DNA from 3 places in the Neobacillus sp. plas4 genome. Region 1 is predicted to be linked to each of the others. Evidence: riboswitches for the same ligand, from Rfam matches in the RefSeq annotation. Region 1 holds a riboswitch; each other region holds the start of a gene.
The links. Region 1 has a riboswitch for S-adenosylmethionine ahead of AC2TFD_RS24985 (O-acetylhomoserine aminocarboxypropyltransferase/cysteine synthase family protein). Riboswitches for the same ligand answer to the same signal wherever they lie in the genome.
Positions count from the first base shown of each region.

Region 2: another riboswitch for S-adenosylmethionine. It lies ahead of AC2TFD_RS26155 (methionine ABC transporter ATP-binding protein); the one in region 1 lies ahead of AC2TFD_RS24985 (O-acetylhomoserine aminocarboxypropyltransferase/cysteine synthase family protein).
Region 3: another riboswitch for S-adenosylmethionine. It lies ahead of metK (methionine adenosyltransferase); the one in region 1 lies ahead of AC2TFD_RS24985 (O-acetylhomoserine aminocarboxypropyltransferase/cysteine synthase family protein).

Region 1 is NZ_CM170152.1:4,924,913-4,935,093, forward strand. Features, by position in the region: gene sufD (Fe-S cluster assembly protein SufD) at 1-604, opposite strand, end outside; gene sufC (Fe-S cluster assembly ATPase SufC) at 628-1,413, opposite strand; gene AC2TFD_RS24970 (MetQ/NlpA family ABC transporter substrate-binding protein) at 1,848-2,681, opposite strand; gene AC2TFD_RS24975 (methionine ABC transporter permease) at 2,698-3,363, opposite strand; gene AC2TFD_RS24980 (methionine ABC transporter ATP-binding protein) at 3,356-4,381, opposite strand; SAM riboswitch class I at 4,548-4,654, opposite strand; gene AC2TFD_RS24985 (O-acetylhomoserine aminocarboxypropyltransferase/cysteine synthase family protein) at 4,778-6,094, opposite strand; SAM riboswitch class I at 6,165-6,267, opposite strand; gene AC2TFD_RS24990 (hypothetical protein) at 6,344-6,697, opposite strand; gene AC2TFD_RS24995 (thioredoxin family protein) at 6,814-7,122, opposite strand; gene AC2TFD_RS25000 (toprim domain-containing protein) at 7,126-7,482, opposite strand; gene AC2TFD_RS25005 (YusG family protein) at 7,614-7,853, opposite strand; gene gcvH (glycine cleavage system protein GcvH) at 7,969-8,352, opposite strand; gene AC2TFD_RS25015 (arsenate reductase family protein) at 8,387-8,743, opposite strand; gene AC2TFD_RS25020 (acyl-CoA dehydrogenase family protein) at 8,924-10,181, opposite strand, start outside.
Region 2 is NZ_CM170152.1:5,179,040-5,189,220, reverse strand. Features, by position in the region: gene AC2TFD_RS26175 (endo-beta-N-acetylglucosaminidase) at 279-2,939, shown strand; gene AC2TFD_RS26170 (M20 family metallopeptidase) at 3,124-4,332, opposite strand; gene AC2TFD_RS26165 (MetQ/NlpA family ABC transporter substrate-binding protein) at 4,390-5,220, opposite strand; gene AC2TFD_RS26160 (methionine ABC transporter permease) at 5,238-5,888, opposite strand; gene AC2TFD_RS26155 (methionine ABC transporter ATP-binding protein) at 5,878-6,909, opposite strand; SAM riboswitch class I at 6,998-7,100, opposite strand; SAM riboswitch class I at 7,176-7,277, opposite strand; gene AC2TFD_RS26150 (DMT family transporter) at 7,515-8,390, shown strand; gene AC2TFD_RS26145 (hypothetical protein) at 8,434-8,628, opposite strand; gene AC2TFD_RS26140 (alpha/beta hydrolase) at 8,755-9,786, opposite strand; gene AC2TFD_RS26135 (MFS transporter) at 9,886-10,181, opposite strand, start outside.
Region 3 is NZ_CM170152.1:4,787,542-4,797,722, forward strand. Features, by position in the region: gene AC2TFD_RS24145 (gamma carbonic anhydrase) at 7-519, shown strand; gene asnB (asparagine synthase (glutamine-hydrolyzing)) at 563-2,455, opposite strand; gene metK (methionine adenosyltransferase) at 2,655-3,854, opposite strand; SAM riboswitch class I at 4,055-4,195, opposite strand; gene pckA (phosphoenolpyruvate carboxykinase (ATP)) at 4,415-6,001, shown strand; gene AC2TFD_RS24165 (DUF2584 domain-containing protein) at 6,042-6,284, opposite strand; gene AC2TFD_RS24170 (alpha/beta hydrolase family protein) at 6,324-7,115, opposite strand; gene AC2TFD_RS24175 (ABC transporter substrate-binding protein) at 7,232-8,248, shown strand; gene AC2TFD_RS24180 (ABC transporter ATP-binding protein) at 8,271-9,047, shown strand; gene AC2TFD_RS24185 (ABC transporter permease) at 9,028-9,834, shown strand; gene ytkD (RNA deprotection pyrophosphohydrolase) at 9,842-10,181, opposite strand, start outside.

The DNA.
Region 1 (10,181 bases):
CATACGTAACAGAACTATTATTGTCTGCAACAACGAGAACATGATTGATAAGGTTTGCGTCCACGTCATCATGTAAATAAATGGCTTGAATTGGCTCAGCAATTTCTACATTTTTAGGGATATATAAGAAAGCACCACCATTTAATAATGCTGCATGTAACGCAGTTAGACGGTGTTCATCTTTTTTAACTCCGTCAACCATAAGATATTTTTGAACCAGTTCACTATGCTCACGAACAGCAGTAAAAATATCTGTAAAAATAACACCTTTCTCCTTTAAATCTTCAGTTAAAGAAAGATATGCAGGAGTTTGGTTACGTTGAATATATAAATTTTTAGGAACTCCATCTACACCGACTAACGTTTTCACTTCTTCAGGAAGCTCCGATAGTGCTGTGAAAGCCTGACTAGCTACAGTATGAGTTTCAAACTGTGTGAAATTCCACTTATCAATTTTTGTTTTATCAGGTCTTGGCATTGGAAGGGTTTCGCTCTGTTCTAATGCATTTAGACGAAATTCTTCCATCCACGCAGGCTCGTTCGATTCTTTTGAAAAGGAACGAACAAAATCTTTATCAAATGATAAATTCGTTTCTGTTGTCATGATTATCCTCCTAACGCTAACTCTTACGCTTCTTGCCCAACTGTTTCATCTTCAATTCCTAGCTCTTGTTTGATCCAGTCATATCCTTCTGCTTCTAAGCGTTGTGCTAGTTCTGGTCCGCCAGATTTCACAATACGGCCCTGCATCATAACATGCACATAGTCAGGAGTGATATAATCTAATAGTCTTTGATAGTGAGTAATAATTAAGCAGCCAAAGTCTTCTCCGCGCATTTGATTGATTCCCTTTGAAACAACCTTTAGGGCGTCGATATCTAATCCTGAGTCAATTTCGTCTAAGATAGCGATTTTCGGCTCTAGCGTCATCAATTGCAGGATTTCATTACGCTTTTTCTCCCCGCCAGAGAATCCTTCGTTTAAATAACGCTGTGCCATATCTAGGTCCATTTCAAGGAATTCCATTTGCTTATCCATCTTACGAATGAATTTCATTAATGAAATTTCATTTCCTTCGCCAAGACGGCTGTTAAGGGCCGAACGCAAGAAATCAGCATTGGTTACTCCGTTGATTTCACTTGGATATTGCATGGCTAAAAATAGACCAGCACGTGCACGCTCATCTACTTCCATTTCAAGTACATTTTGTTCATCTAATGTAATATTTCCGCTCGTTACTTCATACTTTGGATGACCCATGATCGCGGAAGATAAAGTTGATTTCCCGGTTCCGTTTGGTCCCATGATTGCGTGGATTTCTCCACCTTTTATTTCAAGGTTTACACCTTTAAGAATTTCTTTTCCGTCAATTGCTACATGTAAATCTTTGATCGTTAATGTTGATCCAGCCATATATATACCTCCGCAAAGATAATTTTGTATCTTGTAGCCCAAATTCACTTGGCCCCAAAATTCATTCTCACTTTATTCTCATTACAATCTTATAACAAATAGAATCTGTTAGCAACTCATAAAGAGTAATAACTTTTTTGGTAATGAAAAAGAATTTTATTTTCACTCAACTCAATCCAAATGAGAATGTTTTATAAGACAAGATGTATTTGTACTATACTAATTTAGAAAATTGATACTTGTGACACCTTTATGTAAATCACTTACGAATAAAATCATAGCGTATTTATATTTATTTTCCAAGGTATCAGCAATATTGTTCCCTCCCTACTTTTTCCTATTAAATTCGTTTCATGTACAGTGACTAAAATAATAAACAGAAGGAAGCCAGTGAGTTTAATTTCACTGACTTCCCTATTTCTTATATTTATATATTATTCAGTAACCGTTACAACTGCACCTTGATATTTTTCTTGAATGAAGTCTTGAATTTCTTTTGACTTAAGGACCTCAACAAGAGCCTTGATTTCTTCTCGGTCTTTATCCTCTGAACGGACAACTACAAGGTTTGCCGGTACAACGTCTTCACCTTCAAAGGCAATTCCATACTTTCCAATGTCAACATTGCCTTCTAAAGCGTAGTTCGTATTAATAACGACCGCATCACCTTCACCACTTTCGAATGAAGTAGCTAATAATTTTGCTTCAATTAAAGTGGAGAAATCAAGATTCTTTGGATTTTCAACAATATCCTCGACTCTTGCATTTGCTCCAACGCCTTCTTTAAGTTTAATTAATCCTTCTTTTTCAAAAATCGGTAAAATACGTCCATGGTCACTTAGTGAATCACTCATAATAATTTTAGCGCCGTTTGGAAGGTCTTTCAGACTTTTATATTCTTTAGAATAAATGCCGATAGGTTCTTTATGAATTTCACCAACACTTACAAAATCAAAGTCCTTATTTTCTTCCATTTGTAAGGCTAAATACCCTGGTGTTTGAAAGTAGTTGGCATCTAAATCTTTATCCCTTAATGTTACGTTTGGAAGAATATAGTCTTGAAAAACTTGAACTTCTAAATCAATGCCTTTTTCCTTTAATAATGGTTTTGCCGCGTCAAGTACTTCTGCATGTGGTACTGCTGATGCTCCAACGACTAACTTTTTGTTTCCATCTTCTTTTTCTGCAGATTCGTTCTTTGCACCGCCACATGCTGTTATTGTGATGGCTATAATTGCCAATAAAATAAAACTAACTATTTTTTTCATCCTCTAACTCCTCCAGTTATCGTTTATCTGTTTTCTTTGTAAAATAATCTCCAACAAATTGGATGATAAATACCAAAATTAATATTGCAATCGTTGCAACTAATGTAACAATGGGTCTATTGCGTTGAAAACCTTCGAGATAAGCAAAATGACCAAGACCACCGGCTCCAATGACCCCAGCCATTGCAGTAAAGCCGACTAGTGAAATCGCGGTGACAGTAATCCCTGAAATTAATGCCGGTAAAGATTCCGGTATTAAGACCTTAAATATGAGATGACCATGTGTCGCCCCCATTGATTGTGACGCTTCAATTACCCCTTTATCGATTTCCCTAAGGGCAATCTCCACCATCCGTGCATAAAACGGAGCTGCACCAATAATTAGCGCCGGCAAAGCCGCATTTGCACCGAGAATAGTCCCAAGCAATAATTTTGTAAATGGAATTAATAAAACGATTAAGATAATAAACGGGATTGATCTGAAAATATTAACAAATGCTGCAATAATAACATTAACAGTCCGATTAGCCCATATATTCCCTTTATCTGTTAAAAACAGCAGCAGTCCAAAGAGTAAACCAAAAATAAATGTAGCTAACACTGAAACAGATGTCATATAAATGGTTTCACGTGTTGCCAATAGTAGTTTCTCCCACTGAACCATTTCCATAAAGTTATCCATTACTGATCACCTCCACGCCGACTTGCTGTGAGTGAATATAATCAATGGCTTTCTCTATTTCGGTAATTTCCCCATCTAAATGAATAAATAGGGTTCCATATGACCCGTTTTGAGTGTGTGAAATTTTCCCTTGAAGAATATTAACAATCACATCAAAATCACGAATGATGTTTGTGATTAAAGGCTGTTCTGTTGCTTCCCCGACGAACGAGAGCTGAACCACTTTTCCATGTGGATAAAGTTCAAGTAGATGATCAACGGTTTCTTTCGTTTCTTCAGGTTCCGTAACCTGTTCGACAAATCGCTTCGTAATTTTCTCTTTAGGGTTTTTAAACACCTCTAAAACCTGACCAAGTTCCACAATTCTACCGCTTTCCATAACAGCTACCCTGTGACAGATTTTACGAATGACGTGCATCTCATGGGTGATTAAAACAATGGTTAATCCAAGTCTATTATTAATATCCACTAACAACTCCAAAATAGAATCGGTAGTTTGCGGGTCCAACGCCGATGTCGCTTCATCACAAAGTAGTACTTTGGGATTATTCGCAAGTGCCCTGGCAATGCCGACACGCTGTTTTTGACCCCCGCTTAGCTGAGATGGATAAGCATTTTCTCTTCCTTCAAGGCCCACTAATTGAATGAGTTCATTTACTCGTTTTTGTCTTTCAGGACCTTTTACCCCAGCAATTTCTAAAGGAAAAGCAATATTCTCGCTAACGGTCCTAGACCAAAGTAAATTAAAATGCTGAAAGATCATACTTATTTCTTGGCGTGCCTTTCGAAGCTCACGGCCGCTGATTTTTGATATAACACGTCCAGCTACGGTAACAGATCCCTGTGTCGGCAGCTCCAGTCCATTAAGCATTCGAATTAAGGTACTTTTACCTGCACCACTATATCCGATTACGCCAAATATTTCTCCTTCTTTTATTTCTAAGGTAACATCATCAACTGCTTTTAGCTGACCATGTTTCGAAGGGAAAATTTTAGCTACATCTTTTATAGAAATCATTCCATCACCTACTTTTTATCCAATAAAATATTTTGCAGTTCGTTAATCCCATTACCGCGTACTTCTTAGTTATAGAGTTTGACTGTATTCATAAAAACATTCTTATATTGAAAAATTAAAAAGCCTTTCTGCAGCGGGCAGAAAGGCATCGTAAATAAAAACCTTTCTCCCATCTCCCAAAGCCTACGCTTTGTGTGAATTGGCACCATTTCAATTAATATTGACGGTTGCCGGGCTTCATCGGGCACATCCCTCCACCTCTCTTGATAAGAGCTATAGCATTCTATATTCAATTAATACGTTTATGGATTAAAGTAACTATTTTTGTACAAAAGTAATCTTAGCATGGATAAAAAGTAGTGTCAACTAAATTTTCGACAAATTTCGAATTATATATTATGCTTTTGTTCTAAGTGAGGATACACCTGTTGCAGCTTCAATAGCAGACTCCAGATCCTCAATTAAATCCTCCACATTTTCGATACCGATAGATAGACGAATTAAATCCTCAGAAACCCCAGCCGCTTTAAGACCTTCTGCATCCAGCTGTTGATGAGTTGTGCTTGCCGGATGAATAATTAGACTTTTCGCATCTCCAACATTCGCTACATGGGCAAATAGTGTGATGGAATCAATTAATTTTGCTCCAGCTTCTCTTCCACCTTTAATACCGAATACAATCATTGATCCTGCGCCCTTTGGAAGATACTTGCTTGCCAATTCATGATCTGGATGAGATTGGTGTCCTGGATAAGATACCCATTCTACAGCAGGATGGTTGACTAAATACTCAACAACTTCCTTCGTATTTGCAATATGTTCCTTCATTCTTACATGAAGGGTTTCAAGTCCCAAGGTGAATTGAAATGCATTTTGCGGGCTTAATGCAGGACCTAGGTCACGTAATAGCTGTACTCGTGCTTTAATGATGTAAGCGACAGCACCAAGTGCTTCTGCATATACAAGGTCATGATAGCTTGAGTCAGGAGTAGTAAAACCAGGGAACCTAGATGAATTCCAGTCAAACTTTCCTCCGTCGACAATAATCCCGCCTGTTGTTGTTCCATTACCTAAAAGCCATTTCGTTGCCGAATGAACAACAATATCTGCACCATATTCGATCGGTCTGCACAGGTAAGGCGTAGCGAATGTGTTATCGATAATCAAAGGAACCCCTGCCTCATGGGCAATATCTGCTACTTTTTCGATATCAAGAATTCTTAAAGACGGATTACCGATCGTCTCTGCAAACACAGCTTTTGTTTTATCTGTGATAGCCGCACGGAAATTTTCTGGATCTGCTGGATCTACAAATTTTACGTTAATTCCATACTTCGGAAGAGTAACTGCGAATAAGTTGTAAGTTCCACCATATAAATTAGAAGCTGATACGATTTCATCTCCTGCTTCAGCAATATTTAAGATGGCCAGCGTAATGGCCGCCATTCCACTTGCTACTGCAAGAGCTCCTACTCCACCTTCCAATAACGCAACCCTTTCCTCGAAAACAGTTGTTGTTGGGTTATGGATTCGAGTATATATGTATCCAGGCTCTTTCAACGCAAATAGATTCGCAGCATGCTCGGTATTTTTAAATTGATACGCATTATTTTGATAGATTGGAACTGCGCGTGCTCCTGTTGTTGGATCTGGTGACAATCCGCCATGTACACTCAAGGTTTCGAAACGATAGTTTTTTTGATTTTCTGACATAGCCTAAACACTCCTCAATATTTATATAGTAACAAACAAAGAATCCCCTCTTTAAGAAGAGGGGATTCTCTTCTTATCTACCAGAGCGACGTACTCTGCTGGAATTGGCACCGTGTTGTTTAACCGGTTGCCGGGCATCATAGGGCCAGTCCCTCCGCCTCTCTGGATAAGAATCTATTAAATTGCAAAAAATTATTTGAATATTATAAACAAATATTACCCCAAATCAATACATACCGTCAATAGTTTTTAAGAAATAGACAATTGAACCTTTGGTTTGGTTAAGTAAAAAATAGATTCGATGAGGAGAACTATACGAAATGGAGCATTAACAACGAGCTGTCCATTTCTAATGAGATTTCTTAATGTTTCCTTCCCCTGAAGCAGATAAAAAATGGACTCCTTCTGACCACTAATGGTAGGTGTTATGAGCTTCTCACCATTGTCAACAAAGACAGAAACCTCTCCACGATGAAAAATCAAAAATATCTCATGATCTTCGCAAACTAGCTTTATTTTTAGACCATCCAAGTGTTCAATAAGTTTAAGAACATGGCCACGTTCCTTTATAGCCGAAAGGAATAACTCTATCATTTCGTTCATTTGTCATCACTCCGATTTACTTTCCATTCATTATTAAATTCAAGTAAACCAGCTAAAAATCCTTTGGTATTCTATCGACAAATAATCACAAAAAAACAGATGCGCTAACATCTGTTTTAGTAAAAGTATTGTTTTATTTTTTCATATATAAAAGGTACAGAGTGAAAGGCATAAATTATCTCAACCAATTCTCCATCCTTAATAAATAGCAAGCAGGGAACACTTTCAATTTCAAACTTTTCTGCTAGCTCGGGGTAATAATTCAAATTCATTTTTCCTATATTCACATCAACCATTTTTTCAATAACTTGGAGCATTCTCGATGCTACCTGACAAGTACCACACAAAGGCGTATAGAAATAAATAAGTCCGGATGAATGATGATTTATAAATGATGATACCTCATCAAGGTTCCAATCGTTCATTTTTTATCCCATCTCTAAAAATTCAGAATGAACATCGATATTTGCTCCTAGGAGGACCGTGGCCAGATGATACACGGGTGCCGTTGCAACTTCACGGTACATCCTGTCAATATAAAGATGTTCCGCTTTTGGAAACTCCCTTTTCAGTTGTTTACGCAGTTTTTCACCTGCATCATCGGCATCTACGAGAATATAGACATCTTTATCTTCAAGAGAATCAATTAATTCATCCAATTTCGTCATACTGATGGTCCCATTTGTGCAAACGATCTCCATCGGTTCCTTCAGGATACTTTTTACTTTTTTCTTATCTGATTTTCCTTCGACAATCAGAACTTTATCACCATACGAGTCATTCATCATCCATCACCTATATGAAAGAAAGTTATTTGTTTATTGTTAACATATTCGAAAACGTAAATAACGTGTGAACAAGTTAACTATACCACGATTATCTTTTTGATAATAGGTGTTTGCTTAAAGATAAGGCTTTAACACCATCCACCATCATCACAATCTGTATATTTCGCGTCAGGCTGCTCCGTAACTGTCACATTTTGAAAGATCTTTCGCTGTTCTACCTCAAATCGTTGATCGAGCTGAAACGTCATATCCCCTGGAAGTTGTATCTTTCCAATGGAAGTATTGTCAAGGAATAATTCCATTTCTCCATTTTTCATTTTTCCAATGATTCGATCTGTAACGTCAATCTTCTGCTGTTTCAATGTCATACCAAGAGCCCCTTTTTTAAAGTTTATTCTAGTGTCCCCCAGATTTAGAATATAGAAGGTGCAAATTTTTCCCATAAAAAAACACCTTGAGATCAAGGTGTTTCATAGAGGCTCTTTAGTCTTCTTTAATTAATTCTTCATATTGCTCTGCACTCATAAGGTTGTCCAATTCACCGCTATTAGAAGGCTCAACCACAATCATCCAAGCTTTTTCATATGGAGATTCATTAACAAATTCAGGGCTGTCGCTTAAATCTTCATTAACCTCTACAACCTTGCCGCTGATTGGTGCATATAATTCTGATACTGTTTTAACAGATTCAACACTGCCAAATGGCTCATCTGCGGTCACTTCATCGCCAACTTCAGGAAGTTCAACAAAAACGATGTCCCCAAGCTCAGATTGTGCAAAATGTGTGATTCCTACACGAACTGTTTCTCCTTCATTCTTAACCCATTCATGTTCCTTAGAATAACGCAATTCCTTTGGTGTTGTCATGATAATATCCCTCCATTAATTTTAAAAAATTAGCTTACAACCACATTTTTTCATATTCTTCTTCTCTAAAACCAACTGTTACTTTTTCTCCATCCGTTACCAAGGGTCTTTTGATTAACATCCCATCAGATGCCAACAATTCAAGCAGCTCATCTTGAGAGGCGGTGGGTATCTTATCTTTAATACCCAATTCACGATATTTTTGTCCGCTGGTATTAAAGAATTTCTTTAATTCAAGTCCGCTTTTTTCAACCAGTTGCTGAAGCTCTGCTCGAGATGGAGGATTTTCAACAATATGTATTTCTTTGTAGGAAGCATGATGTTCATCTAGCCATTTCTTTGCTTTTCTACACGTACCACATTTCGGATACCAGTAAAAAGTTAGTGACATCCATTTCACTCTCCTTTGCCAAAACATCCGTGACGGTATTCGTCACTTGAATAGTAACATAACATGTAAAAAAGTTAAAATAGTTCATCTAAAAATTCGACTCAATTTGCGCAAATTCCTGCAATATTACAAAAAACTTTAGACTCCCAATGAAAATGCTGGGAGCCTAAAGTTTCTGAATTAAACGAAATATCGTTCAGCCTTAATTAGAACATCGGCAGCTTCCCGTTTCTTTGCAATTACATTGGTTGGCGTATGCCGTGTTAATTTACGAAGTGCCGATACAAGCATTCGGAGAGTATCTCCTTGTTCCGTTGCAACCAAGGTCTCCTTCGCATGCTGTTCAATTTCGTTGAAAGCTTCTTGACAGAAGATTTGAGTATAAAGAAGTTTTTGTTTGTTTTTCTCGAGACCTGTCTTAGCGATCGCTTTTTCTGTGCGTAAAACGACAGATTCCATTGCATATGCATTTGAAACAATATCTGCAATATTTGATAAGATTTCTTGTTCTTTATCAAGGGCTTTACCAAACTTTTGTGCGGCTAAACCTGCGGCCAATAAGCCAATCTTCTTTGCATTGCTTACTAAATGTTTTTCTTGGGCAAGCGGCTCATCACCTGGCTCCTCAGGCATTAACATCATGATTTCTTCTTGAAGCGCCGTTGCTTTTTGGAATAATGGAAGCTCCCCCTTGAATGCCTTTTTAATATATGTGCCTGGCACTAGCAGACGGTTGATTTCATTTGTTCCTTCGAAAATACGATTAATACGCGAATCGCGGTATGCTCTTTCGATGGCATACTCCTGCATAAAGCCGTATCCGCCATGAATTTGTACACCCTCATCCACTACATAATCTAATACTTCACTGGCAAAGAATTTATTAACGGAGCACTCAATCGCATATTCTGCGATAGATCCTGCAACTAATTTTATGTCTTTTTGCTCTTCTGTTGTAAGTTTACCTTGATTTTCCTCGTACAAACCAACCGTTCGATAAACAGAACTTTCTGCTGCATAAATTTTCGAGCCAATACTCCCGAACTTTTCTTTTGTTAAATTGAATTGAGAAATTGGTGTATTAAATTGCTTACGGCCATTCGCATATTTCACTGTTAACTCAAATGCATTCTTTGAACCGCCAACCACACCTACAGCTAACTTATACCGTCCAATGTTCAATATATTAAACGCAATCACGTGTCCTTTACCATATTCACCCAATAGATTTTCAACTGGTACTGGAACGTCTTCAAGAATAAGGGTACGTGTCGAAGAACTCTTAATCCCCATTTTCTTTTCTTCAGCTCCCGTAGAAACCCCAGGGAAATCTCTTTCGACAATGAATGCCGTAAAGTGTTCGCCATCAATTTTTGTATAGACAACAAATACATCAGCAAAGCCTGCATTGGTAATCCATTGCTTTTCGCCGTTTAGG
Region 2 (10,181 bases), 250 kb from region 1:
GTCAGGCACCATTCCTTTTAGTAACGCAAGGACTGTCCCTTATCTCATTTAAAATCGAAGTTTTCAATGAACTAATTATAGAAAGGGTGGAAAAACCTTATTACGTTTTTCTATTCCATTGACGGTTCATACGGTTCGGAATATTGTAGAACAAAAGTTGATTGATAGAGTATTTGAAAAAATGATAGCGCTATCCATTTCTTAATAGGGATGGTAATGGGAAGGAAGCTCGCTCAAAAAAGCTTCAATATAAAAACTAGAATAGGGAGAGATGGAAAATGATTAATTTGAAGAAAAGCCAATTGCTCATGGCTGTCTTTTTCGGCATGTGTTTCATCCTGTTATGGCCGAATGCAAGCTTTGCGAAACAACCAGAATCATCTTACTGGTATCCTGAACAACTATTAAACTGGACTCCAGAGAAGGATCCAAACGCTGTGTTTAACCGCAGCCAGATTCCACTAGCCAAACGGGATGTGTTATACAAAGTCAATGACCATGCACAATCTGATGCAAAGTTAGTGGCTTTGTCTGCCTTAAACCCTACGACGAGCGGGGTGCCATCTCAAGGCGGGAAGGATTTTTATGCAAATACCTTTAGTTATTGGCAATATGTTGATCTCATGGTGTATTGGGCTGGCTCAGCCGGTGAAGGTATTATTGTGCCGCCAAGTACAGATGTAATTGACGCTGCCCATAAAAACGGCGTACCGATTTTAGGAAACGTTTTCTTTCCTCCTACTGTTTATGGCGGAAAGGCTGAATGGGTCAACCAAATGCTTGCTCAGCGGGAGGATGGATCTTTCCCGGCAGCGGACAAGCTGTTAGAAGTTGCAAATTACTATGGGTTTGACGGCTGGTTCATTAACCAGGAAACCGAAGGCGGAAACGCACAGACTGCTGAAAAAATGCAAGAATTCCTAGTGTATCTTCAAAAACATAAACAGGAAGATATGCAAATGATGTGGTACGATTCGATGACGAAGGATGGCCCTATCAATTGGCAAAATGCATTAACGGATAAAAATAGCAGCTTTTTACAGGACGGCCACAAACGTGTTTCTGATAGCATGTTTTTAAACTTCTGGTGGCGCGATCAGCAATCGTCGGCTGCTAAAGCAAAGGAACTCGGCAGAAGCCCATATGACTTGTATACTGGAATTGATGTGGAAGCGAATGGAACAAGCACAAATATTCCTTGGCAGGGAATCTTCCCTGAGGGAAAAGCTCCTGTTACCTCTTTAGGAATTTATCGTCCGGACTGGGCTTTTAAAACATCTGAAACAATGGAACAGTTTTATCAAAAGGAAAATGAATTCTGGGTTGGCAAGTACGCAAATCCTGCCTCAACAAATGATAACGGTGCGTGGAAAGGGATGGCACATTATTTCACGGCCAAAACGACCATTAAGGAATTGCCATTCGTCACTCATTTTAATACGGGCAGCGGCAAGTTTTTCGCTGTTGATGGGAAGCAGGTAAGCGAACAGTCATGGAATAACCGCAGCCTGCAGGATATTCTTCCAACCTGGCGCTGGCTGAAAGATGGCGGAAAAGCTGTTCACGTTGATTTTGATTGGGAAACTTCTTATTACGGCGGAAGCTCATTAAAGCTTTCAGGTGCCATTGATGCAAACAATCCAACACATATTAAACTTTACAAAACCAATCTGCCGATTCAAAAGGACACAGAAATCTCACTGACTTACAAGACAGATTTGAAAAAGCCAAACATGAAGATTGGGGTCAGTTTCACCGACACTCCTAATCAATTTATCTATTTCGATGTGAAAAAACAAAGTCATAATCAATGGATAACCGCTTCGGTTAAACTGAAAAAATTTAGCGGTAAAAACATTGCGGCCATCTCGCTTTTAATTGAAAGTGACAACGAGGTGAAAGATTTTACAACAAATATTGGAGAAATCAAGGTTTATAACAAGCATGAGAAGCATAATGCTATACATTCTCCAAAGCAAGGAAAGGTAAGTAAGATTGAGTTTACCAAAGGAATTTATGCAGATGTCGCGCTTGCTTGGGAGCCGTCTGATTCCGATGTGAGTCACTATGAAATTTACCGGTTGCTGCCAAACAATGAAAAGGAATTTGTTGGTGCTACACCGAACCATGTGTATTTCCTTTCCAATCTAAAGCGGGATGGGAAAGAAACTAGCACCAATTTAGAAATTGTTGAGGTGAACAAAGAATTCAAACGCAGCAAGCCTACGGCTGTTACGTTTGATTGGCCGCTATATCCAAAGCCGGAAGCAGATTTCAGGGCAGCTCAAACGGTAGCGGCACCGGGTGAGAAGATTCAATTTTTCAATGCATCTTCGGAAGTAACGGAAGCAGTGGAATGGCATTTTGAGGGCGGAACACCGTCTATAAGCAAGGAGGAAAATCCGGTTGTCACCTATGAAAAAGAAGGCGTTTACCATGTTACCCTAATTGCAAAAAACAGTGAGGGTGAAAGTGTCCTGACAAAAGAAGCGATGATTACCATTTCCGAAGCCGCCCAGGATATTAAAAATGTTGCCTTGAATAAGATGGCCATTGCGAGCGGACAATGTGCTCCTAGTGAAGCGGCACAATATGCTTTTGACGGGAACGTAAAAAGTAAATGGTGCGCATTAGGGGATGCCCCTCATTGGTTAAAGGTGGATCTTGGCAGTCAATATGAAATTTCAAAATTCGTTGTTCGCCATGCACAAGCAGGCGGGGAGCCGGGGGCCTTTAATACCCGGGCATTCAGAATTGAAGTAAGTACGGACGGGGAAAACTGGACAGAGACAGTGAAGATAACAGATAATATAGCGGCTGTCTCAGAACACAGCATCACCTTGACAAATGCACGTTATGTCCGATTATGGACTGACAAGCCAACCCAAGGCGGCGATCAAGCCGCAAGAATTTATGATTTTGAGGTTTATGGATTTTAAAAATAGTTCCAATACTGTTAAGGGTTAGGCCTTCGCTGCTTTTATCCAGCAGGGGACTAGGGAAACAAGGGGTTTATTATGAATTGGTAAAGGCGCAATACAAGGCTTAAATCAGAGATAAATAGCAATCAGACGATAAAATAAAATCACCCAGCGAACATTTACGTCGCTGGGCATTTATGTTTTACTTTAATTCTGCCGCTTTTCTTTCTTTGAACTCTTCTTTAATTTCAGCCAATGTGTCTTCTTCTGTAATAAGTTTCAATGCGGTCAGTGCCAATGCTTTTGCGCCTGTAATCAGGGCTTGATCGCCTCTTTGTGAAGCTGCGGCTTCTCTAAAAGGTACCGTGTGGGCAACAAGATCAGCCGCTCCAATTTTAATATATGGATGAATCGTTGGGACGACTTGGCTGATGTTACCTGCGTCTGTTGAACCGATGCCTTTGTCCCCTTCAACAATCACGGTTTCGCCTAATTCTTCAACAACTTCCTTGAAAACAGCATCATAAGTTCTATTTAATAGAAGATTATCGACTTCATTTTGAAAGGCTTTGACATTCAACTTAGCACCAGTAGCTAATGCCGCACCTTCTGCCACAGCTTTTACACGTCGTGTCACTTCGTTCAAACCAGAACGAGTGGCAGCACGAATGTAAAATCTTGCTTTTGCATATTCAGGGATAATGTTCGGTGCGTCGCCGCCATGTGTAATGATTCCATGGATGCGTACATCATCTTTCAGTTGCTGTCTTAAGGCATTAATGCCATTAAATAGCTGAATCACCGCATCTAAAGCATTAATTCCTTCCTGCGGGGAAGCGGCGGCATGTGCCGGCTTTCCGATAAATTCAAAGTCCAGTGGATCAACAGCAAGTGAGGTGCTGGTTAAACGTGTCTCACCATTTGGGTGAATCATGATGGCTGCGTCTATTCCTTCTACTAATCCATGTTTGACAAAGCTTCCTTTGGCACTGCCGTTTGGACCGCCTTCTTCAGCAGGGGTGCCAAACACAACTGCTTCGCCGCCAGTTTCTGCTAAAACCTTGCTTAATGCAATCGCTGCAGCCACGCTTGTTGTACCAATAATATTATGACCGCATGCATGTCCCAAACCTGGCAGGGCATCATATTCTGCTAGGAAAGCGATGGAGGGACCTGGTTTATTAGACTTTTTTCGAGCTACAAAAGACGTTTCATGACCAGCCACAGCCTTTTCTACTTCAAAACCATCGTTGACAAGAATATCTGTTAACAGGGAAGACGCGAAGTATTCTTCGTTCCCGATCTCAGGCTTTTCATGGATTTGATGGCTTGTTGAAAGATAAAGCTCTTTATTATCCTCTATATTTTGAATAATCGCTTCTTTTAATGAAGTTACTGTTTTTATTGTCATCGTCCTCTGCCTCCTATGTATGGAGGTTTTTGCTGTGAGCAAAAACCTCCATGAAAATTACCATCCTATGTTGTTTAATGGTACGAATGTTGGGATCATATTGCCTTTGTACTCTTGGTTAATAAATTCTGCTGTATCTTCAGATTGGTAAAGTTCTGCTATTCTCTTATATGTTTTGTTGTCTTTGTCTTTCCCTTGGACCGCAATGATATTAAGGTAAGGTGTTGCTGTTTCACTTTCATGGAAAACCGCATCTTCTAATGGGCTAAGACCTGCATCGTTCGCAATTCCATTATTGATTAAAGAAGCGGCAACGTCTGGCAATGCTCTTGGTGTTTGTGCTGGTACCATTGGGATAAATTCAATTTTTTTCGGGTTATCTTTAATTTGATTAAGATCACCATTTGCATCAAAATCTTTAGGTAATTTGATGAGCCCAGCTTCTTGAAGAAGTAGTAATGCACGGCCTTGATTGGACGCATCGTTTGGAAGGGCAATCTTTGCTCCATCCGGAATGTCTTTCACATCTTTGTATTTTTCAGAGTAAATTCCCATTGGTGCAAGAACAGTTGTCGCGATAGGCACTAGGTCCAGTTTGTGTTCTTTAATAAAAACATCAAAATAAGCAACGGTTTGGAATGAATTTAGATCCAGTTCGCCTTCGGCTAGAGCTGTATTCGGAGCAACGTAATCGGAGAATGGAACGATTTCGATATTGATTCCTTCTTTTTCAGCCTTTTTCGCTACAAAATCCCAAATACGTGTATCGGTTCCGCTAACTCCAAGTTTAACGGTTTTTGATTCTTTTCCTTCTGTTGATTTTTCAGCGCAGCCTGCGCCAATGATAACCAATGCAAGTACAATAATTGATAGTATAAGTTTTTTCATGTTGATTTCCTCCTAAGTTATCTTCGTCTGATTTTTTTTGCTGCTATATTTCCTAATGACTGCAGGCCTTGAACCATTACAATCAGAATTAATACGGTAATAATCATTGTGACGGTGTCAAAACGCTGGTAGCCATAAGTAATGGCTAAATCTCCAATCCCGCCGCCTCCGACAGCACCCGCCATCGCCGAGGCTCCTACTAAACCGATGGTGGCAATCGTAAGGGCTAAAACAAGTGAACTAAGTGCTTCAGGAATGAGAAATTTGAAAATGATTTGCCCTGGCGTTGCCCCCATTGCCTCTGCTGCTTCAATGACGCCTGGATCCACTTCTAACAATGAATTTTCTACCAATCTTGCAATATAGGGACCGCAATAGAATACAAGCGGGACTACTGCTGCCGCTGTTCCAATCGATGTACCGACAATCAGCCTTGTGACTGGAATCATCGCTACTAGTAAAATAATGAACGGTACAGAACGGAAAATATTTATGATTCCATTCAAGACGGTAAAGAACGGCAAATTTTGAAGCAGATGGCCTTTCCGTGTTACCACTAGTAAAATCCCCAGCGGCAAACCAAGAATAGTAGAGAACAAGAGCGAGAAGGCTACCATTTGAACGGTTTCAATTAAGGCTGAAATGATTTGCTCTGAATTAACTAGCATGTGCTGCCACTTCCTTTATGCTGATATTCTTCTGGTTGATATACGTTAACGCACGGATGACTTCTTTGTCAGAACCGATAAACTCAACAATTAGGTTTCCGAATGGAGTTCCTTGAAGTTCGGTAATATTGCCGAACAAGACATTGATATGAATATCAAACTGTTTAGCCAGTTCTGATAATAATGGCTGACCTGCCGTACTGCCGACAAAATTAATTCGGAAAACTCTCTGCATTCCATCGTGCTTTTGGATAATTTCCTTTATGGAATCAGGCAGCTGGTCATTCATGACCGTGCTGACAAAATTCTTTGCTGTCGGTGTTTTCGGTGCAGAAAAGACATCAAACACTGAGCCTTCTTCAATGATTTTCCCAGCTTCGATTACAGCAACTCGGTCACAGATTTCTCTAATCACTGCCATCTCGTGCGTAATAATTAAAATCGTAATGTTGTACTCTTTATTGACCTTCTTCAGCAACTGCAAGATTGAGCTGGTTGTTTGCGGATCAAGAGCAGAGGTTGCCTCATCACAGAGCAGGATCGATGGCTGAGTTGCCAATGCTCTGGCGATTCCGACACGCTGCTTTTGTCCTCCTGAAAGCTGGTCTGGATAATTGTCGGCTTTGTCAGCTAATCCAACAAATTCTAGTAATTCCTGAACGCGTTTTTTAATCGCCTCCTTAGGAAGTTTGGCTAGCGTGAGTGGCATTGCCACGTTTGCAAAAACTGTTTTTGAGTTTAATAGATTAAAATGCTGAAAGATCATCCCGATATTTTTCTTAATCACACGAACTTCTTTCACGGATAGAGAGGTGAGGTCATGACCATCAACAATAACCTTACCGGATGTGGGACGCTCTAATAGGTTTACACAGCGGATCAGAGAGCTTTTACCTGCACCGCTGAATCCGATCACTCCGAAAATCTCGCCCTTATTTATTTTCAAATCAATTCCATTCAACGCAGCAACCTGCTGGCCGCCACTTTCATAAACCTTTTGAAGATTTTGAAATTCGATCATGGTTTACCTCTCCTTTGTTAGAATATAAAAAACCCTCTTCTTGGAAATAAGAAGAGGGCATGCCAATGCAAAGCAAAGCTAGCAGCTCTTCTTATCTATCAAGTCACACTTGCTGGATTTGGCACAGTCACCATATAGGTTCCGCTGCCGAGGTGTCATAGGGCCAGTCCCTCAACCTCTCTTGATAAGAAAAATTATTATTCAGTTAAAAATAAAACCCTCTTCTAGAAATAGAAGAGGGCGAATTGATAAATTCATCAGGCCTCTTCTTATCTATCAAGTCATACTTGCTGGATTTGGCACAGTATCCAATTGGATCTGCTGCCGAGGTGTCATAGGGCCAGTCCCTCAACCTCTCTTGATAAGAAGGTGTTTCATAATATATTCGTTTTTTAATATGTGTATTAATTTACTCCTAATAGATATATATGTCAACTGTTTTATTAAAATAATTTTTATTTTTAGGTAAATTGATATTTTAAAATTTTAAAAAAGTATATGTTGATAGTTAGTTTTTATAAAACAAACAATGAAAGTATTTACCATTCGTAAAACTATAACTATAATAATCCTATTGACTACAGGTGTAACTGGGACGTGATTACATGCAAAAATATATGGGAGAATTGGCCCTTACGGTTACTGCGATCATATGGGGAAGTGGATTTGTTGCCAGTGCGATAGCTTTGGACCATTTTACCCCTTATCAAATTTTGGCGATAAGATTTATGATTGGTGCCATCATTTTAAGCGTGATCTTTCATAAAAGATTGAAAAATATTAATAAAGCCACCTTGATCCAAGGTGCTATTATTGGAGTCTTTTTATATGTAGCCTTCGCACTTCAAACCGTGGGACTTCAATATACGACTCCTTCCAAAAATGCCTTCTTAACGGCTGTGAATGTCGTGATTGTTCCGTTTATCGCATTTGTTATGTATAAGCGAAAAATCGATATGTATGAACTAATGGGCGCCGTTTTAGCAATGCTGGGTGTTGGGTTATTATCACTGAAGCTTTCCGCTGGGGTTAATATCGGGGATTTACTGACACTAGGCTGCGCTTTTGGATTTGCCTTTCATATATTCTATACGGCCAAATATGTAAAAGATTCGGATCCTGTCCTATTGACACTTATCCAAATGATTACCGCTGCAGCTATCGGAATCATTGTTGTTCTTTTCAAAGGAGAAACCTCTTTTGCTTTTCAAAAAGAAGGTGTATTCTCAATTGTATATCTCGGTGTCTTTTCCACAACGATTGCGTATTTATTACAAACTGTTGCACAGAAAATGATCACAGAAACGAAGGCTGCAATTATTCTTTCGACTGAATCCTTCTGGGGTATGGTATTTTCGGTTGCGATTTTAGATGAAGCGATGACGACAAAAATGGTGCTTGGTGCGATCCTCATACTTGTTGCCATCATCGTATCAGAAACAAAACTTCCTTTTTTAAAAAAAGAAAAAGAAATTACTTAACTATTAATGAAAAAGAGAGCGGAAAATCGCTCTCTTTCTAAAACTATCTTCTTTTTGCTAAACGCAGCACCCCATGAATGATAAGAACCAAAGAGAATAAAAGGATAGCTAAGACACCAATGAGAACCACTAACGGACTTAGCGGTGCAAGAAACCCTGTAAGCGGTACTCTTAATAAAGCGAAACCAGCGATGATACAGGATAAATATAAAAAAGGACTGCGATCCAACACACTCATGGCACACTCTCCTTTCTTGGGGTTACTTAATCGTATTCAGGGAGGAAGTTATTTATTTACCAGAATAATAAATCAGGGCAAACTTACTATAATTTTGGAACTTTATTCCTGCTGGGTTAGTCATATTTATTTTATAAAAGTATCGGACATCCATTCATGAAATTTTTCCTTTTCTTCAAATTGTGGATAATGAGCGGATTGCTCAAAAGCAATAAATTCTTTTTTATCGGCTTTAATCCTATCAAAATATTTTTTTGCCGCATTAGATGAAGTCATATAATCATATTTACCCATGATAAAATAGAATGGTAATTCAAGCTCTGTTACTTTAGAAGGTAAAGGATTTTCTAATAGGTCATTTAACAACATCTTTTGAGAATAGCCCATCCCAACGTTATAACGAATTACATCTAATAAGTTATACTCAGTGCTGAGTAAAACACTTATGTTATCATCACCGAGGTCATCAATCATTCTTGAACTCCCGCCATATTTACTAACATAATTTCGTGGGACAACTGTATCGCCATCTTTGATATTCTCCGTCAATCCTTGCAGATATAAAACATCATCCGTATTTCCTGCCTTTTGAGCCTGTTCAATACTGTAGTTCAAACTATCAATCTCACTTTCACTAATATCACTCATCTGCCCAATGCCAACATATGCTTCATACTTTTCAGGAGCTATATAGGCGGCTTGGGCTGCAATATAAGTGCCAAAAGAATGGCCTATCAATATAACCTTTTCTTGACCAAAACGGTCTGATATATAATCCGTTATCGCTAATAAGTCTTTTACCAATAAATCTGTTGAAAGATTAGAATAGTCCTCAAAAAAGTGATAGGATTTCCCGCTTGCTCTTTGATCGTAATGAACAACCGTAAAATTGGTTTCCAATAAGTCTTGATATTGATCGGCATACGGCATTTCTGGAGTTCCAGGCCCTCCATGTACAACCATTATAACTGGATTATCCTTATCATTGCCGCGTATCATCATTTCGTGATTACTTCCATTTATCTCTACTTGTTCCAATACACTAATACTGTTCTCACCTTTTATGTGCTGCGTCCATGTGGGAGAAAAAAGTCCTATCATTAGTATTAGTAAAATAACTACTCCGATAAATTTTATTGATTTTCTTATCCTTTTCATATAACACCCTTCTACTTTTATTTTAACCAGAGGATATGGCTGCATAACTGAATTTCTAGAATTACCGGAAAACCAGTCACATAGACACTCCCAATCCATCTAAAACGCTTCCGCTCTTTTCTTCACTACCTTTTCTTCCGCAAGTTTGGGATGAACTTTACGAATAACCGAGGGTCTTGCAAGAATAAGGACTACGGCTATAAATAATCCAGATGACAGGAGCAGAACCCATTGGGCGGGAAAGACATCGTATAATAATCCATACAATACCATTCCCAATGGAGACAATGCCATCGCAACTGTTTCAATGATGGAAAAAACCCGCCCCTTATATTCGTCCGCTATTTGTTTTTGCATCATCACTTGGGTTGGCGTATTGATGAAAATAATGCATG
Region 3 (10,181 bases), 140 kb from region 1:
CTCAGAATGATTTATCCGTATAAAGGAAAATACCCAAAAATTTCAGACTCAGCATTTATTGCAGATTTTACCACGATTACAGGGGATGTTGAAATTGGCGATGAATCAAGTGTTTGGTTTAATTCAGTTATCAGAGGCGATGTCGCCCCTACTATTATCGGCAAAAAAGTGAACATCCAAGACAACTCAGTTCTTCACCAAAGCCCGAACAATCCATTGATTATTGAAGATGATGTAACGGTCGGTCATCAGGTTATTCTACATAGCTGTATCATTCGTAAAAAGGCTTTAATCGGGATGGGGTCAATCATTCTAGATCAAGCTGAAATTGGGGAAGGTGCTTTTATTGGTGCAGGCAGTCTCGTGCCTCAAGGGAAAAAGATTCCTCCTAATACATTAGCATTTGGCAGACCAGCCAAAGTTATTAGAGAATTAAATGAGCACGATATTAAAGAAATGAATAGGATTTATACAGAATATGCAGAGAAAGCCCAGTATTATAAATCCCTGCAAAAATAAAAAGTGCAAAAGCACCCATAAATCTTTTATGGGTGCTAAAACGTTAATTTTTCATTGTCTGTAATTCTTTTTGGCCGAAAAAGGAGTATTTACCTTCTACATAAACCTGATGCCAAACCATAAAAATGAGCACTGTCCAGATTTTACGGCTGTTATCCGCTTTCCCTTGACAGTGGTCTTCAAGCAGATTTAACACATACGATTTATTGAACAAATGATCCGTGGAACTTTCACGAATAATGGTTTTTGCCCATTCATTCATTTCATTTTTCAACCAATGGCGAATCGGCACTGGAAAACCAAGTTTTTTACGGGTTAGAACATGCTCAGGAACGATTCCTTCTGCTGCTTTTCGTAAAATATACTTCGTTGTTCCATTAGCTGTTTTCAAGCTGGTTGGAATTTTAGAAGCTGTTTCGAATACCACTTTATCTAGGAATGGAACACGGAGTTCAAGTGAATGAGCCATTGTCATTTTATCTGCTTTTAATAAAATATCCCCGCGCATCCATGTATGAATATCAATGTATTGCATCCGGTCAACAGGATCATAACCTCTTGTTTCTGCATAGAGAGGTTTGGTGATATCCATGTGGTTTAAACCTTCACGGTATACAGAAAGCAGTTCTTTCTTTTCTGTTTCGGTAAACATTTTGGCATTGCCAATATACCGTTCTTCCATAGGCGTTACTCCACGTTCAATGAAGCTCTTCCCTTTCATTCCTTCCGGCATCATGTTGGCAATCCCTTTTAATAATACTTTTCCTACTCGAGGGATTTTATTAAACACCTCTAAATCTTGCGGTTCACGATAAATATTGTAGCCGCCGAACAATTCATCTGCACCTTCACCTGAAAGAACAACCGTAACATGCTTTCTAGCCTCCCGAGCCACAAAGTACAATGGGATAGCCGCTGGGTCTGCAAGTGGATCGTCCATATGCCAAATAATTTTCGGGAGTTCATTCATATATTCTTGTGGTGTTATCACATAGCTGATGTTTTCTACCCCAAGCTTATCTGCCGTTTCTTTCGCTACATCGATTTCACTGAATCCCTGATGCTCGAAACCAACAGAAAACGTCTTAATCGCTGGGTGAAATTGTTTGGCAATCGATGCAATGATCGAAGAATCAATTCCGCCAGAAAGAAACGACCCTACTGGCACATCACTTCTCATGTGCATTTTTACAGAATCAATTAACACATCTTGTATTTCTTTGATAAAATCTGATTCTGATTTTTGTACAGGGTTAAAATGTGCTTTCCAATACCTTTTAATTTCCATTGGAGAGCCAATCTTTTTCGTATAATAATGTCCTGGTTCTAACTTGTGAATGCCCTTAGACATCGTGCTAGGTTCCGGGACAAATTGATACGTTAGATAGTGCTGCAGGGAGTCATAGTCCAAGACATCATTTTCGAGAGCTAAAAGAATACTCTTTTTCTCTGAAGCAAAGAAAGTCCTCTCTCCATCAACGAAATAAAAGTACGGTTTAATTCCGAATGGGTCCCTGGCACCAAATAAAGTTTGTTCTTGTTTATCCCAAATCGTAAAGGCAAACATTCCCCGTAGTTTTTCTACGGCTTTTTCTTTCAAATGGCTGTAAAGCGCAATAATAACCTCTGTATCAGAGTGTGTCGCGAACTCTAAGCCTTCTTTGAGTAATTCTTCACGAAGTTCTACATAGTTATAAATCTCACCATTAAAAATGATCCAATAACGCTCATTTTCATATGTTAATGGCTGATGACCGCATTCAATATCAATAATACTTAAGCGGCGAAAACCAAATTGAACATGATCATCATAGAAGAAACCATCATCATCGGGTCCACGATGGGTTATTATATCGTTCATATTTTTGAATAGTTGTTTTTGATCATCACGATAGTTTTGTTCCTTGTCGTGTACACAACCAATAAAACCACACATTATGTACCTCACCTACTCCAATCTAAATAGCTAACTAAAAATATACCTTCTTATCCTACCACTATTTTTTCAAAAATGGCAGTGTGAAAGGTAGGAAAATTCCGGCATTCTATCAGTTTTCACTAAATTTCTTTGACTTAAACTTTGACGTTAAACGTACAAAAGGAGTTACATATAACATGCAACTCCCATACTTTTTCTAACTATTAGCTTGTTGACGTAAAGTGTCAGCTTTATCCGTACGCTCCCAGGGAAGATCCACATCTGTACGGCCAAAATGGCCATAAGCAGCTGTTTGTTTGTAGATGGGGCGACGAAGGTCTAACATTTTAATGATTCCTGCTGGGCGAAGGTCAAAGTTTTTATCAACAAGATTCACTAACACGTCTTCGCTCACAGTTCCAGTACCAAAAGTATCGATAGAAATGGAAACTGGTCTTGCAACCCCAATTGCATAAGCAAGTTGAACTTCAACCTTATCCGCAAGTCCTGCTGCTACAATATTCTTAGCAACATAACGCGCCGCGTATGCTGCAGAACGGTCAACTTTAGTTGGATCTTTACCAGAGAATGCACCGCCGCCATGACGCGCATAACCGCCGTAAGTATCTACAATAATTTTCCGTCCTGTTAAGCCGGCATCTCCTTGAGGACCGCCAATAACGAATCGCCCAGTTGGGTTAATGAAATACTTCGTATTGTCATCAATTAATTCTTTTGGAACCACTGGATTAATAACATATTCCTTCAAGTTTCGCTGGATTTGCTCTAAGGTGACTTCAGGATTATGCTGAGTTGAAATGACAATCGTATCAATTCGAACAGGTTTATCGTTTTCATCATATTCAACCGTTACTTGTGTTTTACCGTCCGGACGAAGGTAATCAAGTACAGAATCCTTACGTACCTCTGTTAGTTTGCGTGCAAGCTTGTGTGCCAGAGAAATAGGAAGAGGCATAAGCTCCTTTGTTTCATTACAAGCAAATCCGAACATTAATCCCTGGTCCCCTGCACCAATAGCCTCAATTTGTTCATCAGACATTAGACCTTCACGTGCTTCAAGTGCCTGGTCAACTCCCATGGCGATATCAGGACTTTGCTCACCAATGGAGGTTAGAACGGCACATGTTTCGGAGTCAAAGCCATATTTAGCACGATCATACCCAATACCTTTAACCGTTTCACGAACAATTTTTGGAATATCAACGTAAGTAGAGGTAGTGATTTCACCTGCAACTAAGACTAATCCAGTTGTTACAGAAGTTTCACAAGCAACTCGGGCATTTGCGTCCTTTGCTAGAATTGCATCCAATATCGAATCAGAAATTTGATCACAGATTTTATCCGGGTGACCCTCTGTAACTGATTCAGAAGTGAACAAACGAGCGTTTCTTGACATCTGATTTCCTCCTTATTATGAGATAAATCAAGATTCTATGAAGGTGACAGGAATACTTCTAGAACCTATGACATTGATACGGTACTCATTCCCTTAGTATGAAATAAACAAAGGATTTTTATTAATAGCACTTTTAATAAAAGGTCTTATACAAAACAAAAAACCTTACCACATGAGGAAAGGTTGTCTCGGGCCTTTCACTCTTATCGTTCAAGGCGGCAGCCTTGCGTCAGATTAGCACCTTCGCACTCCGAGAATAGAATCGCCTATAACGATCATTTCTCATGAAGCAGGTTGCTGGGTTTCATAGGGCCTGTCCCTCCACCAGCTCAGGATAAGAGAGTATCCGTTCAAATTACCATCTTACTTGAACTTAACGAATAAAGTCAATGAAATATTTAGTAAAATTAGGATATAGGTACAAACTTTTACCACTCTTAAAAATCCTGTGTTTATTAGCACCTAATTTCGTCAATTAGTATAGATTATTCACTTCATTGTGTTATACTATTTACGAATATATTGAATATTAAAAACACGAAAAGGAAGGGTTCCCTGAGATGAATTCTGTTCATATCCCAAATGATTTAAGCCAATTGTTGGAAGGAAGTAATGTACACATTCAATTGTCTGTACCACAATTAGTTGAAAAAATCTTATCCAGGAATGAAGGCGTTTTAACCTCTACTGGTGCTATAAGTGTGTCTACTGGTAAATATACAGGCAGATCTCCACAGGACAAATTTATTGTCCAAGAAGAATCAATTAAAGATAAAATTGATTGGGGTCATTCAAATCAGCCGATTTCAGCGGATGTTTTCAACAGTCTCCTTCAGAAAGTTTTGGATTATCTTAAACAAAAAAATGAGTTATTTGTTTTTAAAGGATTTGCCGGTGCGGATAAAAAGACTCAGCTGCCCATTCAAATTATTAATGAATATGCCTGGCATAATTTATTTGCTCATCAATTGTTCATCCGTCCTAGTGATGAAGAATTGATGACGCACACACCAGGTTTCACAATCATTTCAGCTCCTAATTTCAAAGCTGATCCTATGATTGACGGAACCAAATCAGAAACGTTCATTATTATCTCTTTCGAACAACGTACAATAATAATTGGCGGAACAGAATATGCAGGCGAAATAAAAAAGGCGATCTTTTCGATTATGAACTACCTGTTACCTGAAAATAATATTTTCTCGATGCATTGTTCTGCAAATGTTGGTGTAGAAGGTGATGTCGCACTATTTTTCGGTCTTTCTGGTACCGGTAAAACCACTTTATCTGCAGACCCAAAACGCCGTTTAATCGGCGATGATGAGCATGGGTGGTCATCCACTGGTGTCTTTAATATTGAAGGTGGCTGTTATGCCAAAACCATTAATCTTTCCAGGGAAAAAGAACCACAAATTTTCGACGCCATCCATTTTGGCTCTGTACTTGAAAATGTTGTACTTAATCCTGTAACTAGGATAGCAGATTACGATGATTCGTCTTTGACCGAAAATACACGGGCTGCTTATCCAATTTATGCCATTGATAATGTGATTCTGCCAAGTATTGCAGGTCACCCAAATACAATTGTTTTTTTAACAGCTGATGCATTCGGTGTATTGCCGCCAATTTCTAAATTAACAAGAGAGCAAGCGTTGTATCATTTCTTGAGCGGTTATACATCCAAGCTTGCAGGAACAGAGCGTGGCGTAACCTCTCCAGAGGCAACCTTCTCAACCTGCTTTGGCGCACCATTCCTTCCATTACCTGCAACAAGATACGCTGAAATGCTTGGTGAAAAGATACTTGAGCATAATGCAACGGTCTTTCTTGTTAACACTGGCTGGACTGGAGGAGAATATGGAGTCGGCAGCCGCATGAAGCTTTCCTATACAAGGGCGATGGTTCAGGCTGCAATTGAAGGAGAACTAAACCATGTAGAAACAGTGAAGGATGATATTTTTGGCCTTCATATTCCACTCCACATTGCCGGTGTTCCGGATGAGGTACTCCAGCCAAGCAAAACATGGGCAGACCCACAAGCATATGAAGAGAAAGCAAAAGAATTAGCAGGAAAATTCCGTGAAAACTTTAAAAAATTCACCAAGGTCCCCGCTGAAATTGAAGTAGAAGGTGGACCGGTCGCTTAAAAAGCAAAACCCTTATCTTTGTCGATAAGGGTTTTGTTATTTAATTCGTAGAATTTAATGAAATTAATTGATACGTTAACCAAGTGCTGTTATTTTGCCATTCGATCTTTTGAATAACTCCAGTTCCACACGGATCACTTTCAATTGTTTTTCTAACATCAATTGGGATATCAATTGGATAAAGACGATAGCCTTCTTTTTCTAGTACGAAAAGATTTTCTCCTACCCTTTTTTCACGGCCTTTTGTTACAATTATTGTATTCAACTCAAAAGGCATACCCATATGAATCCGCTCCTCTTTATTGGACTTACTATCATTTTATCATCTTTTGATTTGATATTTCATCCACTTCGCTAAATCCTTTACGATTTTTCTATTCATCACGGGAGGAAAGTAATGAGTAAAATCATTAAAATACCAGCATTCCACCGGCTTATTTAACATCTTAAGTCTTCTTTCGAGTCTGTAGGCATGCTCTACAGATACATTTTGGTCATTTACTCCATGAATAATTAAAACAGGCTGGGTAAGATTTTCAAGTTCATATAGCGGGGTACGTGCTTCATATCTTTCTGGATATTTACCAGGTGTACCGCCAATTACCCTTTTCATCATTTTCCTCAAGTCTTTTCTCTCTTCGTAAGTTAAGAACATGTCCGATACTCCACCCCAAGTGACAATCGAAGCAGCTTCCGGAAACTCGAGTCCTGTCATCAAAGCCATGACTCCGCCTCGGGAAAATCCAAATATATGGATAGGACCTACCCGGGATAAAGATTTTAAAAGCAGATAGGCACTAAAGGCGTCCTCTCTATCCTCTCCAGCAAAATCCTCATTCCCCTCTCCGCCTTGATTTCCCCGATAGTAAGGAGCAAATACAATAAATCCTTCAGAAGCAAACTGAGCGATTCTCGCTGGTCTCACCATTCCAACATTTTTAATTCCGCCTCGAAGATATAAAAATCCATCATAGTTCCCCTTTATTTTCGGTTCTGCCAGCATTCCCTTCACTTTCAATCCATTTGAAAGATAGGTAATCACCCTTAATTCCACATTCGGATTCGGTGAAGGGAAGCGATGAACCTCGATAATTACTCCATTTTGTTTGTTCACCTTTACATTTCACCTTTCAAATTTAATAAAAATAGGCATTCACACATTTCATTCTCCTTCATACGATACATTAGGCCAGCAGCCCAGATTTTTTATTGTAAAAAGGAGGTTTTGGTGTGAAAAAATGGTTGAAATTTAGTCTCTCCTCTCTTCTAATTGTGATTCTTATGTTTTCAATCGCCGCATGTAATACCACTGAAAAGACTGAAACGGAGAAAATAGAAAAGGTCCGTCTTGTAGAAGTTACCCGTTCCATCTTCTATGCTCCTGAATATGTTGCCATTGCCAAAGGATTCTTTAAGGAAGAGGGCTTAGACGTTGAATTATCAACAGCCTTTGGTGGAGACAAAACCATGACTGCTCTGCTCTCTAATGGTGCAGACATTGCACTTGTCGGCTCTGAAACTTCTATTTATGTGTATGCCCAAGGTTCAAATGACCCAGTTATTAACTTTGCCCAGCTTACACAAACAGATGGTACCTTCTTAGTATCGAGAGATAAAATTGAAAATTTCTCATGGGATCTATTAAAAGGGTCGACATTTTTAGGTCAGCGTACGGGCGGCATGCCGCAAATGGTCGGCGAATTCGTTCTTAAAAAACACGGAATTGATCCACATCAAGATTTAAATTTGATTCAAAACATTGACTTTGCAAACATCCCTAGTGCGTTCGCTTCAGGAACTGGAGATTTCGTCCAATTATTTGAACCACAGGCTAGTATTTTTGAAAAAGAAGGAAAGGGACATATTATTGCCTCCTTTGGAACAGAGTCCGGGCATGTACCGTATACAACCTTTATGGCTAAAGATAGTTATATGAAAGAAAACAAGGACATCGTAGAAAAATTCACTAGAGCGATCTTTAAAGCTCAGCAATGGGTCGATACACATACTTCAGATGAAGTGGCTAAGTCGATTGAGTCCTATTTCCCTGATACAGATATAGAACTTATTAGTACTGTAGTTGATCGATATAAAGAGCAAGGATCCTTCGCAACAGACCCAATCCTCGATGTTGAAGAATGGAATAATCTTCAGGATATTATGAACGAAGCAGGTGAACTCCCTCAAGAGGTAGAACACAAAACACTTGTAAATACAGAAATTGCAGAAAAGGTTAAAAATGAATAATTAAATTTGGAGGCCGTCCAAAATGAGTTTCTTAGCAATTAAGGATGTTCATCACACATATTTCACTAAAGCCTCTGCAACCACGGCCCTCTCCGATATAACAATTCAAGTGGAGGAAGGAGAGTTTGTCTCTTTCCTCGGCCCTAGCGGCTGTGGTAAAACAACTTTACTTTCAATCATTGCCGGGCTAATAAAACCAACCCAAGGAAGTATTATGCTTGAAAACAAACCACTCTCAGGAGAAAAAAATCAAATCGGTTATATGCTCCAGCAGGATTATTTATTCCCTTGGAAAACGATTGAAGAAAATATCCTCCTTGGCCTTAAATTATCAAATCAATTGAATGAAAAGACCAAATTGGCTGCCCTGGATCTTCTAAAGCAAATGGGTTTAAACGGCATTGAAAAACAGCTGCCTAAGCAGCTATCGGGCGGAATGAGACAGAGAGCTGCTCTGGTAAGAACACTGGCAACTGAACCCAAACTTCTTATGCTAGACGAACCTTTTTCGGCACTAGACTACCAAACAAAGTTAAAGCTGGAGGATTTAGTATCCAATACACTGGATACATTCGGGAAAACAGCCATCCTGGTAACACATGATATCGGTGAAGCCATTGCCATGAGTGATCGAGTTGTGCTCTTTTCACCAGGTCCAGGCAGAATTCATAAGGTATTTGATATGCCAGATGAACTTAAGAATTTGTCACCTTTCAACGCTAGAAATCATGAAGCATTCTCAAGTATCTTTCAGACAATATGGAAGGAGTTGGATTCACTTGAACCAAGAAAAAAATAATGTGAACCTTCTCCATAAAAAGTATTTACAAACATTAACGGTTGAAAAAAGATGGGTCCGTTTTTACCAACTGATGATATTTTTACTCTTTTTTTCCGGCTGGGAAATTTCAAGTCAACAGCGGTGGATCGATCCCCTTCTTTTCAGTTCACCATCTAAAATTTGGAGTTTATTTCTAGAAAAAATCCAAGACGGTTCCTTATTATCTAACCTTAGTGTAACCTTAACAGAAACAATTTTTGGTTTTATTCTGGGTACTTTACTCGGGACCATATTAGCTGCATTGCTTTGGTGGTCTCCGATATTTTCAAAAATTATTGACCCTTATCTTGTCGTTTTAAATGCAATGCCGAAGGTGGCCTTAGGACCAATCTTGATTGTTGCTCTTGGACCTGGTTATCCATCCATTATTGCAATGGGAGCGATTATCTCGGTTATTATTACCACCATTGTCGTTTATACCTCGTTTAAAGAGGTGGACCCGAACTATATTAAAGTACTGCAAACATTTGGCGCCACTCGTTTTCAGTGCTTTAAGGAAGCCATCCTGCCGGCCAGTTTTCCAACCATTATCTCCACCTTGAAGGTGAATGTTGGATTATCGTGGGTTGGTGTCATTGTCGGAGAATTTTTAGTTTCCTCTAAGGGACTAGGTTACTTCATTATTTACGGTTTCCAAGTATTTAATTTTACCTTAGTCTTTTTATCCTTAATGGTCATTGCCGTGGTTGCCACGATTATGTATCAGCTTGTGGACCTATTAGAGAAAAAACTTATCAAGGAATAGCGGCTTATTAAAATTTGTCGCTATTCTTTTCATTTTGAAGTTTATTAATTTGCTTAAAACACTCCTGAATTACTTCATCCTTCATAATAAAGCTGTATTCCTGACCAAACCGCAGCTGTAGAATATCTCCTTTTACTGCAACGGGTCCGTTGGTCTCATGATAGTTATTCGTTTTATCAACCGTTTTTATTTTTCCCCAAAAAACGGCCTTCACAAATGAATCTTTTTCATCTGTTACCCTATATTCTGCTATTTGTAACAGTTCGTCGATGATCCCGCCCGTTTCCTCATAAACTTCCCGGTGAGCAGCATCGCTTAGAGATTCATCTGTTTCTACTTTCCCCCCT